2 regions of the Pantoea sp. X-Soil-YNGN-785 genome follow, and region 1 is predicted to be linked to the other one. Evidence: predicted binding sites of a transcription regulator. Region 1 holds the regulator's gene; the other holds the start of a gene.
What was found. The regulator LexA, encoded in region 1, represses DNA repair genes until DNA is damaged. The targets are predictions, from matches to a motif close to TNCTGTATGTACATACAGNA.
Positions count from the first base shown of each region.

Region 2: the regulator LexA is predicted to act here: its motif matches at 3,807-3,826, upstream of dinB (DNA polymerase IV).

Region 1 covers NZ_AP035942.1:289,198-297,565, forward strand. Annotated here, with positions in the region: gene AC6I8E_RS01250 (ABC transporter substrate-binding protein) at 1-474, opposite strand, end outside; gene AC6I8E_RS01255 (UTRA domain-containing protein) at 681-1,388, shown strand; gene psiE (phosphate-starvation-inducible protein PsiE) at 1,458-1,868, shown strand; gene ubiC (chorismate lyase) at 1,955-2,467, shown strand; gene ubiA (4-hydroxybenzoate octaprenyltransferase) at 2,496-3,362, shown strand; gene plsB (glycerol-3-phosphate 1-O-acyltransferase PlsB) at 3,425-5,848, opposite strand; gene AC6I8E_RS01280 (diacylglycerol kinase) at 5,977-6,345, shown strand; gene lexA (transcriptional repressor LexA) at 6,451-7,065, shown strand; gene dinF (MATE family efflux transporter DinF) at 7,165-8,368, shown strand, end outside.
Region 2 covers NZ_AP035942.1:883,261-891,628, forward strand. Annotated here, with positions in the region: gene fadE (acyl-CoA dehydrogenase FadE) at 1-1,228, opposite strand, end outside; gene lpcA (D-sedoheptulose 7-phosphate isomerase) at 1,482-2,060, shown strand; gene AC6I8E_RS03935 (class II glutamine amidotransferase) at 2,112-2,879, shown strand; gene dpaA (peptidoglycan meso-diaminopimelic acid protein amidase) at 2,850-3,593, opposite strand; gene dinB (DNA polymerase IV) at 3,838-4,893, shown strand; gene AC6I8E_RS03950 (sugar ABC transporter substrate-binding protein) at 4,930-5,997, opposite strand; gene AC6I8E_RS03955 (ABC transporter permease) at 6,023-7,024, opposite strand; gene AC6I8E_RS03960 (sugar ABC transporter ATP-binding protein) at 7,021-8,368, opposite strand, start outside.

The sequences.
Region 1 (8,368 bases):
CAGATCGGCCCAGCTGTGGGGAATATCTTTCACCTGCTGCTTGTCGATCAGAAAGGCAATGGTGCCGGTGTAGGCCAGCGCCCAGTGACCGTCTTTATCTTTGGCCCAGGCAGGAATCTGATCCCAGTGCGTCGGTTTGTAAGGCTGGGTTACCCCTTTGGCGACGGCGATCGGGCCAAAGGCGGCGCCCACGTCACCGATATCAGCGCTGGCGTTCTCTTTCTCTGCATCGAATTTCGCCAGCTCCTGCGCCGATGACATATCGGTATCGCTGTGCTTAAGGCCATATTTGCTGCTGATGTCGTTCCAGGTATCTTTCCAGTTGGCCCAGCTATCCGGCATCCCGACGCTGTTGACCTGACCTTCACTGCGTGCGGCTTTTTCGAGTGCGGCGAGGTCGTTATCGGCGGCCTGCGCAACGGGCAGGGTGAGGACTACAGCACTGGCTACTACAGAGGCGATAAACGCTTTCATCTCAGTTGCTCCGGGTGTAAGTTGATGGGCCTGGCTGGTCTAGTCCAGCAAGAACCGAGCCAATGTAGCCCCTCTATATGAACGATTTATGACAAGGCGGCGGGGTGCGGGGAAGGGGCGACAAAAGACGCGGCCCGTTCGCCCACCTCAGGCGCGTTTACCTGAACAGTAAGAGTGCGAAGTCGCACCAAAATGAGGCTACTGTTGTGGAGTCGATAGCACTCAAAACGGCAGATGCGATAGCCAGCGCACTGCTGACGCGCATCCAGGCCGGTGAGTTCAGCGGCGGGCGCCTGCCAGCGGAGCGTGCCTTAAGCGAGGCGTTCAGCACCACGCGGATTACCCTGCGGGAAGCGCTGGGTAAGCTGGAGGCCCAGGGGATGATCTACCGGGAACTGCGTCGCGGCTGGTTTATCGCGCCACCACGTCTGATTTACAACCCGCTGCATCACAGCCACTTTCATGCCATGGCGAGGGAGCAGGGAAGGCAGGCGACCACGGAAGTGATCGCTGCTGAGCAGGTCGCAGCGCACGACAGCGTAGCGATCGCGCTGCGTCTGGCTCCAGGTTCGTCGGTTTACTGTATTCGCCGCCTGCGCCGCATTGATGGGCGCGCGGTGCTCTATGTAGAACACTACCTCAATCCGCGTTTTTTCCCTGGCCTGCTCGATGAAGATCTGACCCGCTCCCTGACCGATCTCTATGACCAGCGCTACGGTATTCGCTACGGCGGCGCGCGCTTCACGATTCTGCCCGGCCCGTTGCCGGAGATTGCTGCACCTACGCTGAATGTCGCGCCGGGCAGCCCCGGTTTGCTGATCACCCGTATCAACCGCAATCAGCAAAAAGAGGTGATTGATTGCGACTGTGAATACTGGCGGTACGACGCGCTCTGTGTGGATGTGGAAGCTTAGGGTTATTGTGATTTGCATCACACTCACGCATGATGTTGCGCGCTAATAACTCCTTTTTAAAGGCGCAACATGAGTGACAAAAATCCTTTGGCCCGCCACCTTGCAACGGTTCTGCAATGGGTGCTGAATCTGGGTCTGCTGAGTCTGGCGATCATCCTGATCGTCTTTTTAGGCAAAGAGACTATTCATCTGGCAAATGTCCTGTTTAACACCGGCGAGCAGGCCTCTTCTTACCTGCTGATTGAGGGAATTGTTATCTATTTCCTCTACTTCGAATTTATTGCCCTGATTGTTAAGTACTTTCAGTCGGGCTATCACTTTCCCCTGCGCTACTTTGTCTATATCGGTATCACGGCTATTATCCGCCTGATTATCGTCGACCATAAAAATCCCTTCGATACCCTCTGCTACTCAGCGGCGATTCTGATTCTGGTGGTCACGCTGTGGCTGGCCAACAGTAACCGGCTGAAACGCGAGTAATCCCCCTGCCGTCTGACACGACGGCAGGTGTTCGCATCGCCGCTCTGCGCTAAACTAGCGTCCTGAAAATTATCGGGAGTGGTGCCATGTCGCAAGACGCACTCAGCTTATTACGTTCGCTCAACTGGCTTTCTCCGTCGCAGGCCACCCTTGCGCCGCCCTTGCTCGACTGGCTGATGGAGGAGGATTCGATGACGCGCCGTTTTGAACAGCACTGTCAGCGGGTCACGGTTCAGCCGCTGCGTGAAGGCTTTATCGACGCCAGCGAGTTGGGTGAGGAAAGGGCGTTGTTGCCAGACGATGAACGTTTCTGGCTACGCGAAGTGCTGCTGTCCGGCGACGATCAGCCCTGGCTGGCTGGCCGCACGCTGGTACCGGAAAGCACCCTTAACGGGCCAGAGGCGATGCTGCAACAGCTCGGCACCCGTCCTCTGGGGCGCTATCTTTTTTCGTCGTCGACGCTGACCCGCGATTTTATTGAGCCGGGGCAGGTGGAGGGATTGTGGGGACGGCGTTCCCGTCTGCGTCTCTCCGGCAAACCGCTGCTGCTGACTGAACTGTTTTTACCGGCATCGCCGCTCTATCGCGATCTGGTCTGAGGATTTTGTGGTGCAAACGAGCTTAAGTATGAATAAATGGCGGGCCTACGCTCGCCTGATGCGTATCGACAAACCGATCGGGACGCTGCTGCTGATGTGGCCCACGCTCTGGGCATTATGGCTGGCTGACATGGCGATCCCGCCGCTGCCGGTGCTGGTGGTATTCGTTGCCGGGGTATTTGTGATGCGCGCGGCGGGTTGTGTGATCAATGACTACGCCGACCGTAAAGTTGATGGTCATGTGGAGCGTACGAAGCACCGGCCACTGGCCAGCGGCGCGGTGAGTGCAAAAGAGGCGAAGCTGCTGTTCGTGATCCTGGCGCTGATAGCTTTTGCGCTGGTGCTGACCATGAACCTGATGACGATAATGCTCTCCGTCGTGGGGCTGGCGCTGGCCTGCGTTTATCCCTTTATGAAGCGCTACACCCACCTGCCGCAGGTGGTGCTGGGGGCCGCGTTTGGCTGGGCGATTCCGATGGCCTGGTCCGCAGTTAGTGAGTCCTTACCTCTGGTCTGCTGGCTGGTGTTTATTGCCAACATTTGCTGGACGGTCGCTTACGATACGCAGTATGCGATGGTCGATCGGGACGATGACCTGAAGATTGGCGTGAAGTCGACGGCGATATTATTTGGCCGTTTCGACAAGCTGATTATTGGTCTGCTGCAACTGGCAACCCTGCTGCTGATGGCGCTGGTGGGCATGATGCTCCACCTGAACGGTGCCTTCTACTGGACGCTGCTGCTGGCGGCTGCGCTGTTTGTTTATCAGCAGAAGCTGATCGCCGGGCGCGAACGCCAGCCCTGTTTCCAGGCTTTCCTGAATAACAACTATGTCGGGATGGTGCTGTTCCTGGGCGTACTGATGAATACGCCGCCGTTCAGTCAGCTGTTCTGATAGAGCGTTTTGGGCATAAAAAAGGCGACCTCATGAGGTCGCCTTTTTACTGGGCGCGCGTGTCAGTCGTGCGCCACCGCGGTTTCAATCGTCATGCGCACATCACTGGTGACCAGGTCAGCCAGGATATGCCAGGTCGCCAGAGTCTGCGCGACATCGGCATCACCGCTGTCGCTGATATACCCTTCGTCACGCAGCGTCAGCACCAGTGAGGTAAAGACCGCTTTGTCGAAGAACTCCGGCGCATTGATACCGTGCAGCACCGACAGACGCTGTGCCAGCGTCCGGCTCTCTTTCTCCAGCGTGCCACGGTTAATCGTCGGCTTGGCGCTGAGAATCGAGAAGGTAATGGCATAACGCTGCAGCGTTTCGCGCACACCGGCAGCCAGCAGTTGCAGCGTGCGGTAGCGCGCCGCAGTAAAGCGCAACTCACCGGCTTCGAAGGTAATCAGGCCCTGACGCGCCAGCTCCTGACTGATATCGGTCAGCAGTTGCGGCAACTCATCGGTCTGCCAGCGCAGGAACAGTTCGCTCTTCAGCATCGGGTAGATCAGGCTTACCTGACGCAGCAGTTCGGCTTCAGTCAGCGTCTGATGCTGCTGAACTATGGCGGCAATCAGCGACGGCATCACCAGCATGTGATGAATATTGTTGCGATAGTAGGTCATCAGCACCGCCTGCTCACGCGGCAGAATGATGATGTCGCCGATACTGTCCTTTTCATTCTCAAACTTATTCATACCCATGGCGTGATCCAGCAGCGCTTCCGCTGAAAGATCGGGTACGGTCGCGTTAGGTGAATAAGGCACATTGCGCAGCAGCTGGGTATAGCATTCCAGCTGTTCAATCAGCTGTTCACGGGTGAGTGAGCGCTGACGTGACGCCAGCAAAGCGGTAACACAGAGGTTCATGGCATTGGCCGCGCCCGCTTCATTGATACGTACCATCAGGCTGGCCGCGATATCATTGACCGTCGGTGTTAACCAGCTCGGACGCTGCGGCTCAATCGGATCGATGGCATCGCGCCATTCCGGTACCTGCTTGTTGAGATAGTTGACCAGCGGCAGCGGTTCGCCAAAGTTAACGTAACCCTGACCGAGATTGCGCAGCTTGCGCAAGCCACGCACCATCTGCATGAAGCCCTCTTTCTCTTTCGCCGCGCCGCGCAGTTCTTTGGCGTAAGTACCCACTTCCATCACGTGCTCATAGCCGATGTAGATCGGCACCAGCGTGATCGGGCGGTTACCGCCGCGCAGCATCGCCTGCAATGTCATGGCTAAGGTGCCGGTTTTCGGGTCCAGCAGGCGGCCGGTACGAGAACGTCCACCCTCGACAAAGTACTCAACCGAATAGCCGCGGGTAAACAGCTCGCCGAGATATTCACGGAACACCGTGGCGTAGAGCTTGTTGCCTTTAAAAGTACGACGAATAAAGAATGCGCCCAGACGACGGAAAATCGGGCCGGCTGGCCAGAAGTTGAGGTTGATACCGGCAGCAATGTGCGGCGGGACCAGGCCCTGATGATAGAGCACGTAGGAGAGCAGCAGATAATCCATGTGGCTGCGATGGCACGGCACATAGACAATCTCGTGGCCATCCTGCGCCAGCTGGCGCACTTTTTCGCCGCCATTAACGTTGATGCCCTGATAGAGACGACTCCATAGCCAGCCCATCACGCGGTCAGTAACGCGAATCGCTTCATAAGAGAAGTTGGCGGCAATTTCTTCCATCATCTCGACAGCATTCTGCTGCGCTTTCTCATGGGAGATTTTTTTGCTGCGTGCTTCATCTTCGACGGCTTTTTCAATCGCTTTGGATTGCAGCAGACGGTTAAAGAGATCCTGACGCGCCGGTAACCGCGGGCCAATCGCCGCCAGCCGCTGACGGGCAAAATGGATGCGCGCTACGCGAGCCAGCTTCTGGGCAATCGACTTATCCGTACCGTGTTCCGTGGCCATGCGGCGCAGCGAAACGGTCGGCGAGAAGCGAACAAAACTGTCGCGTCCGTGCCAGATCACCGCAAAGAATTTCTGTACGCCGTTCAGCACCCGCAGGTGTGGCGTGGCTTCGCCCTGGACTTCACGTCCGGGTGCGCGGCCAAACATCACCGTCACCGGCAGCATCTGGATATCCAGCGTAGGATTATTGCGATGCAGATCGAGGTAATCGTGAAAGATTTTCACCGATTCCACGCTGGGCACAAAATAGGGGAAGACGCGCGGGCCATCGTGGATAAATACGTGGCGCGGCAGCAGTGAACCATCAATCTCCAGCGGAGAGAGTGGGTCAGGCAGATGATGCCGCAGACACTGCGCGCGTAAAGTCAGTAAGTCGGCCTTCGAATCGTAAGGCAAAACATACATAATAGGTCGGGTCGGATCCAGACCATGTTCAGACACGGGATCGGCCGGAATGGCCTTACTTTTTACCAAAAACGACAGTGGTAAATTAAGCAATTTGTAATAGAGTTTACGCCAACCTGACATAGACAACATGAAGCCTCTTGTTAGCAAAGCGCCGCAAGCATACCAGAAAGTGCAGCGAAGATCTGTGGTGGTGCCAATTGCACGCAGCCCAGACATTGACGTCAATCCGATAAAAGGGTTCCCACATCATGGCAAATAATGCCACCGGACTTATCAGAATAGTTAAAGCCGCAGGTTACTCCTGGCAGGGACTGCGTGCCGCCTGGCAACATGAAGCGGCGTTTCGTCAGGAGGCCCTGGCTGCGCTGGTCGCCATTATTATCGCCTGCTGGCTGGATGTCGATGTGGTCTCACGCATCCTGATGATTGGGTCGGTGGTGCTGGTGGTCATTGTTGAAATCCTCAATAGCGCCATTGAAGCGGTCGTTGACCGCATCGGTCAGGAGCATCATCCGCTGGCGGGCCGGGCCAAAGATATGGGCTCTGCGGCGGTACTGATCAGCATCTTACTGGCACTGTTTGTCTGGATAGCGCTGCTCTGGACACATTTGCGATAAGCGTTCCATATCGCGCCGGAAGCCGCGTTTTGCCTGACAATCGGTTTCCATTTCGCCAATACCTGTATATACTCACAGCGACTGTATAAACAACCAGGGGGCGGGATGAAAGCATTAACCAGCAGGCAGCAGCAGGTCTATGACCTGATTCGCGACCATATTTCTTCAACAGGCATGCCGCCTACGCGCGCAGAGATTGCTGCACAACTGGGCTTCCGCTCACCGAATGCGGCAGAAGAGCACCTGAAAGCGCTGGCGCGTAAAGGCGTTATCGAGATCGTTTCCGGTGCATCGCGCGGCATTCGTCTGCTAATGGAAGAAGAAGCCTCAGAAGGCATACCGTTGATTGGCCGGGTTGCTGCCGGTGAGCCGATCATGGCGCAGGAACATATCGAAACCCACTACAAGGTCGATCCGGGCCTGTTTAAGCCGTCTGCCGACTTCCTGCTGCGCGTCAGCGGAATGTCGATGAAAGATATCGGGATTATGGATGGCGACCTGCTCGCGGTACATAAAACCCAGGATGTACGCAACGGCCAGGTTGTCGTTGCCCGCATTGATGATGAAGTCACCGTTAAGCGCTGGAAAAAGCAGGGTGCTATCGTGCATCTGCTGCCTGAAAACAGTGATTTTGACCCGATTGTTGTCGATACCCGTGCACAGTCCCTGACCATTGAAGGTCTGGCGGTTGGTGTGGTTCGCAACGGCGAGTGGCTCTGATTTGAGGCCTGCGTGCATTCGCCTTTTCTGATGCTATTCTGTCTGCCCTAATTTTGTCGCTGCCTGTTTTGCGCAGCGACACCGAGCACGGAACGGCGAATGCGCTTTATCACGGCAACCGATAAAAATCTCTGGCGGCTTGCGCTGCCAATGATCCTTTCAAATATCACCGTTCCCTTACTGGGGGTGGTCGATACGGCAGTAATTGGTCATCTCGACAGCCCTGTCTATCTTGGCGGGGTTGCGGTCGGGACCACGGTGACCAGCTTCCTCTTTATGCTGCTGCTTTTCCTTCGAATGAGTACGACTGGCCTTACGGCGCAGGCGTTTGGTGCGGGCGATAAAACTGCGCTGGCACGCGCGCTAACGCAGCCGCTGATTATTGCGCTGCTGGCAGGTGTACTGTTCATCGCTTTACGTTATCCGATTATTCAGCTGGCGACCCATCTGGTTGGCGGCAATCCCGCGGTACTGGAACAGGCGGCGCTGTTTATTCAGATTCGCTGGCTCAGCGCGCCTGCTACGCTGGCAAATCTGGTCATTCTGGGCTGGCTGCTGGGCGTGCAGTATGCGCGCGCGCCGGTGATCCTGCTGGTGGTGGGCAATGTGGTTAATATCGTGCTCGATCTCTGGCTGGTGATGGGTCTGCACTGGGGTGTCGCGGGTGCAGCAACCGCCACGGCGCTGGCGGAGTACATTACGCTGGGTGTCGGCAGCATCATGGTCTGGCGGGTCCTGAAGCTGCGCGGCATTTCGCTAAGCCTGTTGAAGCAGAGCTGGCGCGGTGACAGCGGCCGACTGCTGCGGCTGAACCGGGATATCATGCTGCGCTCACTAATGCTGCAACTCTGTTTCGCCTCGCTGACCGTGCTGGGCGCGCGGCTTGGCCCGGATGTGGTGGCAGTTAACGCGGTATTGCTGATGTTCATTACGTTCACGGCCTATGCGCTGGATGGCTTCGCCTACGCGGTTGAAGCGTTTGCCGGCGAGGCGCATGGTGCAAAAGATGGCAGCAAACTGTGGCATGTCTGGCACTCTGCCTGTCGGCAGGCGGTGGTGGTGGCGCTTTTCTTCTCGCTGATCTATGCCATTGCTGGCTCGCAGATTGTTACCCTGTTGACCTCCCTTCCTTCGCTGCAACAAAGTGCTGACCGCTATCTGGTCTGGCAGATCGTTATGCCGCTGATCGGCGTCTGGTGTTATCTGCTGGATGGGATGTTCATCGGCGCGACGCGCGGACGTGAGATGCGTAACAGCATGGTGGTAGCAGCAGCAGGCTACTTTCTGACGCTGCTGAGCGTAC
Region 2 (8,368 bases), 590 kb from region 1:
TCTTACCGATTGAAACCCGGAACTGACGGCGGATATGGGCATACGCACCTGTCGCCAGCGCCACACTTTTCAGGCTGCCGGTTGAGTTCGAAGGCAGCGTAATGCCGCGGCCCACTGACAGACACTCCACCAGCATCCGCCAGCCCTGTCCGGCCATTTCCGGCCCGCCGATAATATAGTCAATCGGTACAAAGATATTATTGCCGCGCGTTGGGCCGTTCTGGAATGGTACGTTAAGCGGGAAGTGGCGATGGCCAATTTCCACGCCGGGGGTATTCGTTGGGATCAGCGCACAGGTAATGCCAGGATTCTCGTTGTCGCTGAGCAGATGCTCCGGGTCAGAGAGTTTAAACGCCAGGCCCAGCACGGTGGCGATCGGTGCCAGCGTGATGTAGCGCTTGTTCCAGGTCAGGCGCATGCCCAGCACCTGCTGACCCTTCCATTCACCCATGCAGACGACGCCGGTATCGGGGATTGCGCCGGCATCTGAACCCGCTTCCGGGCTGGTCAGCGCAAAGCAGGGGATCTCATCGCCGCGTGCCAGCCGCGGTAAATAGTGATTTTTCTGCTCTTCGGTGCCGTAATGCTGCAGCAATTCGCCCGGACCCAGTGAGTTAGGCACGCCCACGGTAATCGCCAGAATCCCGGAGACGCCAGACAGTTTTTGCAACACACAGGCCTGCGCATAGGCGGAGAAATCGAGTCCGCCATACTCTTTCTTAATGATCATCGCGAAGAAACGATGCTCTTTCAGATAGGCCCAGAGTTCCGGCGGCATATCGGCCAGCTCGTGGGTGATCTGGAAATCGTTAGCCATGCGGCACGCTTCTTCGACCGGGCCATCAAGAAAAGCCTGCTCTTCGGCGGTGAGGCGCGGCTGTGGATAGTTGTGCAGCTTCTGCCAGTCCGGTTTGCCCTGGAACAGATCGCCTTCCCACCAGGTGGTGCCCGCATCAATCGCTTCTTTCTCGGTGCGCGACATCGGCGGCATCACCTTCTGGAAGCGCTGAAAGATCGGTTTTGAAAACAGGCTGCGGCGCAGTGACGGCAGGTTAAATGGCAGCAGGACGATCGCCAGCGGCAGCAGCAGCCACGGCGTCCAGAGGTGAGCAACAGCCATCGCGGCAGTCCACAGCAACAGGATTGCGCTGCTGAGCCGTAACGACAGGCGGTGATAGAACAGAGCGCCAATCAGCGCCAGCGTGGCAAATATTGAAACAATTATCATGATGAACCGCTCCAGGAAGTAAGAGGTCTGACCTGTTGTGTAGAGAGGTTTAGAGTAGTTGGCGGGATTTATCAATTTGTTTACATCGCAATTACAACCTGCCTCACAAAAACCGTTTTTAGCCCATTTTTGCATCAACTGTGGCAATGTTAATCGCCGCCACTGCCTGGCCGGACATGGCATGACGCTTTGCGCTGACCGGCCATTCCGTTAAACTTGCTGCGATTAACCTCTCCTAAAAAAGGACATCCCTATGTACCAGGACATCATCCGCTCTGAGCTTAATGAAGCTGCTGATACGCTGACAAAATTCCTCAGCGATGACGCCAATATTCATGCGATCCAACGTGCTGCGGTGCTGCTGGCTGACAGCTTCAAGGCGGGCGGCAAGGTGCTTTCCTGCGGTAACGGCGGTTCACATTGTGATGCCATGCACTTCGCCGAAGAGCTGACCGGTCGCTACCGTGAAAATCGTCCTGGCTATCCGGCGATTGCCATCTCAGATGTCAGCCATCTCTCCTGCGTCAGTAATGACTTTGGTTATGACTATGTCTTTTCGCGCTATGTGGAAGCGGTAGGACGACCAGGCGATGTGTTGCTGGGCCTCTCAACCTCCGGGAACTCTGCCAATATTATTAAAGCGATTGAAGCTGCACGTGCGCAGGGGATGAAAGTGATCACCCTGACCGGTAAAGATGGCGGTAAGATGGCAGGCAGTGCCGATATTGAAATCCGCGTGCCACACTTTGGTTATGCCGATCGCATTCAGGAGATCCACATTAAAGTGATCCATATCCTGATGCTGCTGATCGAAAAAGAGATGGTGAAGTAACAGCGTGGGCCTCCCGCCTGACGGGAGGCCTCAAAATCAGAGGTGGTGGCTATGTGCGAATTGCTCGGGATGAGCGCCAATGTTCCCACGGATATCTGTTTCAGCTTTACCGGACTGGTTCAGCGTGGCGGTGGAACCGGGCCTCACAAAGATGGCTGGGGCATTACCTTTTACGAAGATAAAGGTTGTCGTACGTTTAAAGATCCGCTGCCGAGCTTTAACTCGCCGATTGCGCGTCTGGTGCAGGAGTATCCGATCAAATCGCATTCGGTGGTGGCGCACATCCGCCAGGCGAATCGCGGACAGGTGTCGCTGGAAAACACCCATCCGTTTACCCGCGAGCTGTGGGGGCGAAACTGGACCTATGCGCACAACGGTCAGCTTAAGGGCTATCGTCAGCTGGAGACCGGTACATTCCGGCCGGTGGGTGAAACGGACAGTGAGAAGGCGTTCTGCTGGATCCTGCATCAGCTGGCGACGCGCTATCCACGCACGCCGGGCAACTGGCCTGCGGTGTTTCGTTTTATCGGAGAGCTGGCCGGTTCGTTGCGGCAGAAGGGCGTGTTTAACATGCTGTTGTCAGATGGCCGCTATCTGATGGCCTTCTGCTCCACCAACCTGTTCTGGATCACCCGCCGGGCACCGTTTGGCCGGGCGCAATTACTGGATCAGGATGTGGAGGTTGATTTTCAGCAGCACACCACGCCGCATGACGTGGTGACGGTGATTGCTACGCAGCCACTGACGGCCAATGAAACCTGGCAGCGGATTGCGCCAGGTGAATGGGCGTTATTCTGCCTTGGAGAGCGCCAGGAATGAACGTGAAGCGGCTTCGGGACTGGCTAACACCGGTGCCGGGCTGCTGTTCATCACATATTTCCCGCTGGTAACATTGACCATCGGCGGCTGGTGATATTTCGCAAAGTACGCATAGCCCGGCTGCAACTGCTGCCAGAAACTGGCGTCGCTGGAGTAGCGGTGACGCTGCATGTTGCTGTCGGTCATGCGGAACGGATAGATGCTGATGCCAACATCCTGCTGACCGTTACGCAGCGCCGCGTTCACATAGGTAAAAATCTCATCCATATAGGCGTTGGTCATGGCATAGCAGCCAATTGACTTACAGTCGCCATGAATCATCAGGTAGTTGCCGCTATACCCCTGATTACGATCGTACTGATTCGGGAAGCCGATGTTGATCGCGCGATAAAAGCGGCTATCCGGCTTCAGCTGATTCAGCTTCACGTTGTAAAAACCTTCCGGGCTTTTGAAATCGCCTTCACGACGTTTCGGGCCGAGGCCGCCAGAAAAGTTACAGATGCGATAGGTATCCAGCAGGCGGAATTCGTTACCGATTTTGCCGTAGAGTTCGAGCGTGCGTTCTTCCTTGAAGATCTGGATGTAGACCGGGGTGCCGAGTAACTGCTTTTTTAATTCTTTGCTGACCGGTGCCGCTGAGACGGGTTCGGGTGTCATTGCCATGCTGAGGGCTGGCAGTAAAATCATCGCAAACAGGAGTGCGATTTTGCCCATGCTGTGTATACCTTGAGGTGAAGAGAACATGACGCAAAATGTGCGTCTTTGTTTGCATTATCGGAACTGTCCGCTACCGCAGCGCAACATTAAACATTGTCTGTTTTTTTAGCAAGACGCCGACAGCCAGATTCGCGATTTAATGAAAGATATTCGGCCACAAATTTGTAAACTTTAATTGTGGGCCCGACAAATATTGCAGTTACCCCTGCCAACTGTATACTTATCCAGTGCCGGAGGGGGTATGCGTAAAATCATTCATGTCGATATGGACTGCTTCTATGCCGCGGTGGAGATGCGTGATAATCCCCAGCTGCGCGATATCCCGATCGCCATTGGCGGCAGCCGCGAACGCCGTGGCGTGATCAGCACTGCTAACTATCCGGCCCGCAAATTTGGCGTGCGCAGTGCGATGCCAACCGGCATGGCCCTCAAGTTATGCCCGCATCTGCGCCTGCTGCCAGGTCGTTTCGACGCCTACAAAGAAGCCTCCGCACAGATTCGCGACATTTTTACCCGCTACACACCGCTGATTGAACCGCTCTCACTCGATGAAGCCTATCTGGATGTCACCGACAGTCCGCACTGTCACGGCTCCGCCACGCTGATGGCGCAGGAAATCCGTGCGACCATCTTCCGTGAAACCGGGCTTACCGCGTCAGCGGGTATCGCGCCAATTAAGTTTCTGGCGAAGATCGCCTCGGACCTGAATAAGCCGGACGGACAGTATGTAATTACCCCGCAGGAGATGGCCGGTTTTCTGCTGTCCCTGCCGCTGGCGAAAATTCCCGGTGTCGGCAAGGTCTCGGCCAAAAAGCTGGAGGAGATGGGGCTGGTCACCTGTGGCGACGTACAGAAGGCTGATTTAGCGCTGCTGCTGAAGCGCTTTGGTAAGTTTGGCCGGGTGCTGTGGGAACGCAGCAACGGCATTGATGATCGTGAGGTGATCGTCGAGCGCGAGCGTAAATCACTGGGGGTGGAACGCACGCTGGCGGAAGATATCAGCGACTGGGACGCCTGCCTGGAGATTATCGACTTTCTCTATGCTGAACTGGATCGCCGGCTGACGCAGATTCGACCGGACAAGCAGGTGGCGCGGCAGGGCGTGAAACTGAAGTTCAGCGATTTTCAGCAGACGACCCAGGAGCATATCTGGCCGGTGCTGAATAAAGAGGACATGATTGCCATCGCCCGGAAAACCTGGGATGAGCGTCGCGCCGGGCGTGGCGTGCGGCTGGTGGGACTGCATGTCACCATGGTGGATCCCCAGCTGCAGCGTCAGCTGCTGCTGGGTCTGTAACGGTCAGCCTCACCAGTCGGCAAGGCTGACGCCGGATTACTTCTTGTATTTCGCCTCAAGGGTCGCAAACCACGGTGCGATGAAATCTTCATTGCCGCCCCAGCCCGGAATGATCTTGTTCAGCGAGGCAACGTTCACCGCGCCAGGCTGACTGTTGAGCTGCTGCTGAGAGATCGACGCGGCTTTAAACTGATACGTCGCTGGCGTCTCTTCACCGGCAATCTTCTTCGCCACCAGACGCATATTCACCGCGCCGATGGTTTTAGGATCGACCGCCACCGTCTGCACCCATGGGCTGTTTTTCTCGCGCATCAGCTGCAAATCCTGGTTCGAGACGTCGATGCTGTAGAGCTTAATCTCGGTACGACCATTCTCCTGCAGCGCCTTGTAAGCACCCTGACTGAACGCATCCCAGGCGCCCCAGATGGCATCGATTTTGCCTTTCGGGTATTTCGCCAGAATCGCGCCAATCTTGTTGGCGGTGTCGCCCTGAACGTCCGTAGAGACGGCGCCAATCGACTCCAGCTGGTGAATGCCCGGATTCTCTTTCAGCAGTTTTTCATACACGACCTGACGGCGTTCCATCGGCGGGAAACCGGCGACCCACAGCTTGACGATGTTCGCCTTACCGTTGAAGTCGTGGATAAGCTGACCTAGCGACAGCTGCGCCAGCGAAGCATCATCCTGCGCAGTGACGGTGACGCCAGGAATCGGGTTATCCACCGGGGTATCAAACACGGACAGCTTAATACCGGCATCGGCAATACGCTTTACCAGTCCGCTGGCGTAGGGTGCTTTGCCGTGCGACAGCACGATGCCGTCATATTTCTGGCTGATCGCCTGATTCACGAAATCCTGAAAGCGCGCATCATCGCCGTTGCTGAGAAAGGTGCTGACCTTAAAGCCCAGCTGGCGACCCTGCTGTATGGCACCGGCAACAAACTGGGTGGTGTTGTCATCGGAGCCAAGGTTGCGGATCACCGCAATACGAATCGGGCCATCATGGCTGGCGATTGCCGCAGGCACCGGGGTGACGGTGTCCGCGAAGGCGGCGCTGGCGTTCAGCAGGCTCAGGGCCAGCAGCGAGAGTGTTATTTTTTGCATTGTTATCAACTCCGGTAAACGCGCCTCAGCGGCGCTGGATATAGGTAATCGCCAGTGCTAACGCCAGCACCAGTCCTTTAATAATGTCCATGGCGTAGTAGGGCACAGAGAGCATCACCAGGCCGTTCTGCAGCACGCCGAGAATGACCGCGCCCACCAGCGTGCCCAGCGCATTGGGCTTGCCTGAGCCCGCGAGGGAAAAGCCGATCCACGCCGCCGCGACCGCATCCATCAGATAGCCGCTACCGGCATTGACCTGCGATGAACCGATACGTGAAGCAAGCAGGATGCCGCCCAGACCGGCGAGCAGTGAGGCGATCACATAAGCCAGCACCCGGTAGCGGGTGGTACGGATGCCCGAGAGGCGCGCCGCTTCCGGATTACCGCCCAGCGCATACATGCGGCGGCCATGCTTAGTCAGAGATAGCGCCAACTGTGCGGCAACGGTCACCACCAGCATAATGATGACGATGGTCGGCACCTGACCCAGCAGGCCAAACGCGGCCGGAATAGTGCCTTCCGCCATATCACCGCTCGGCAGCACCATGTTCTCGGTGATCGACCCGCCAAAGCTGTAGGTCATCGCCACACCCTGAATCACGAAGAGTGTCGCCAGCGTCGCCAGCATGTCGGGGATACGCAGGATCACAATCAGAAAGGCGTTGAACAGCCCGACCAGGGTGCAGAGCGCCAGGGTAATCAGGATTGCGGTCGTGGTGCCGAAGCCGTACCAGACAAACAGCGAAATCACTAACGCATTGGCGAGCGAGGCGGTTGAGCCGACCGACAGATCAAAGCCGCCCACGGTCAGCGAGATGGACACGCCGATCGCAATCACCGTCACAATCGCAATCGATCGCAGAATGTTGATGATGTTGTTGGGCTCAAGGAAGCTGTCGGAAGCCAGGCCAAAGGCGGCGATCAGGATCACCACCGTGAGTAACATGCCCCATTTATAGAGAAAGTCGAACAACTGGTGACGCCATGGCGCGGCCGTCAGGTTCAGGCTGGTTTCTTTGCTGCTCACGCAGGGGTTCCTCCGGTGGAATAGAGCAAAAGCGTCTCTTCGGTGACGTCGCGTGCGGCCAGCGCGGCCACAATACGTCCATCCCAGAGCACGCAAATCCGGTCGCATAAGCCGACCAGTTCAGAAAATTCACCCGACGCGTAGATGATGCCTTTACCCTCGCGCGCCAGGCTGTCGATCAGGGTGAACAGCTCGGTTTTGGCTTTGATATCGACGCCTTTGGTCGGCTCATCGAAAATCAGCACGTCAGCGTTGTTGCGCAGCCATTTGCCAATCGCCACCTTCTGCTGGTTGCCGCCTGAGAGACGCCGCAGTGTCTGTGCCGGGCCGGTGGTGCGCACCTGCAACTGCCGGATAACCTGCTCCGCCCAGCGCCACGCCTGGCGATGCCCGAACAGGCTCCAGCGCGAAAAGCTGTCGTCCGCGCTGACGCTGAGGTTCATCGCCACCGACTCATCGATAAAGATCCCCTCTTTGCGCCGCTCTTCCGGCACCAGCGCCATGCGGCGACTGACCGAGTCGTGCGGCGAGCGCGGCTGCCACGGCTGACCGTGCAGTTCACCGCGACTGACGCGGCTTTTGCTGGCACCAAACAGCGCCTTGCAGAGTTCGGTTTTGCCGGCACCGGCCAGTCCGGCGATGCCCAGAATTTCGCCTTTGTGCAGCCGCAGCGAGATATCCTGCAGCAGCTGCTCATCGTGCAGTCCTTCCACCGCCAGCAGCAGCGGCTGTGTCTGCTGTTCACGGCGGGCCGGGAAGATATCGGTGAGCTGATGGCCCAGCATCTTCTCCACGATCTGCTCGCCGCTCAGCGCCGCCATCGGGCCGGTTTCGATCAACCGGCCATCACGCAGCACCGTCAGCTGGTCGCAGATGGCTTTCAGTTCATGGATGCGGTGAGAGATAAACACTATGCCGATCCCACTGGCCTGCAGACGACGTACCACGGCAAACAGTCGCTCGCTTTCGTGCTGATCCAGCGGGGCAGTGGGTTCATCCAGAATCAGGAAGCGGCAGTGGTGCGACAGCGCCCGCGCCAGCAGAATTTGCTGCTTTTCCGCCAGGGTGCAGCGCTCCACCAGCCGGTTGACGTCCAGTGCCACGTCGAGCTGCGTCAGCAGCGCCCGCGCCTGACGGCGGATCTCACCCCAGCGATAGCGGTGGCCGGGTTCTGCCAGCCGATCCAGCAAAATGTTTTCCGCCACGCTGAGCTGCGGCACCAGCGCCACGTCCACTTCCTGCTGAACCAGATGGATACCCAGCTGTTTTGCATCACGTGGCGTGCGGATGGAGACCGGTTCACCATCCAGCAGGATTTCGCCGCTGTAGTGGCTGTGCGCGCCG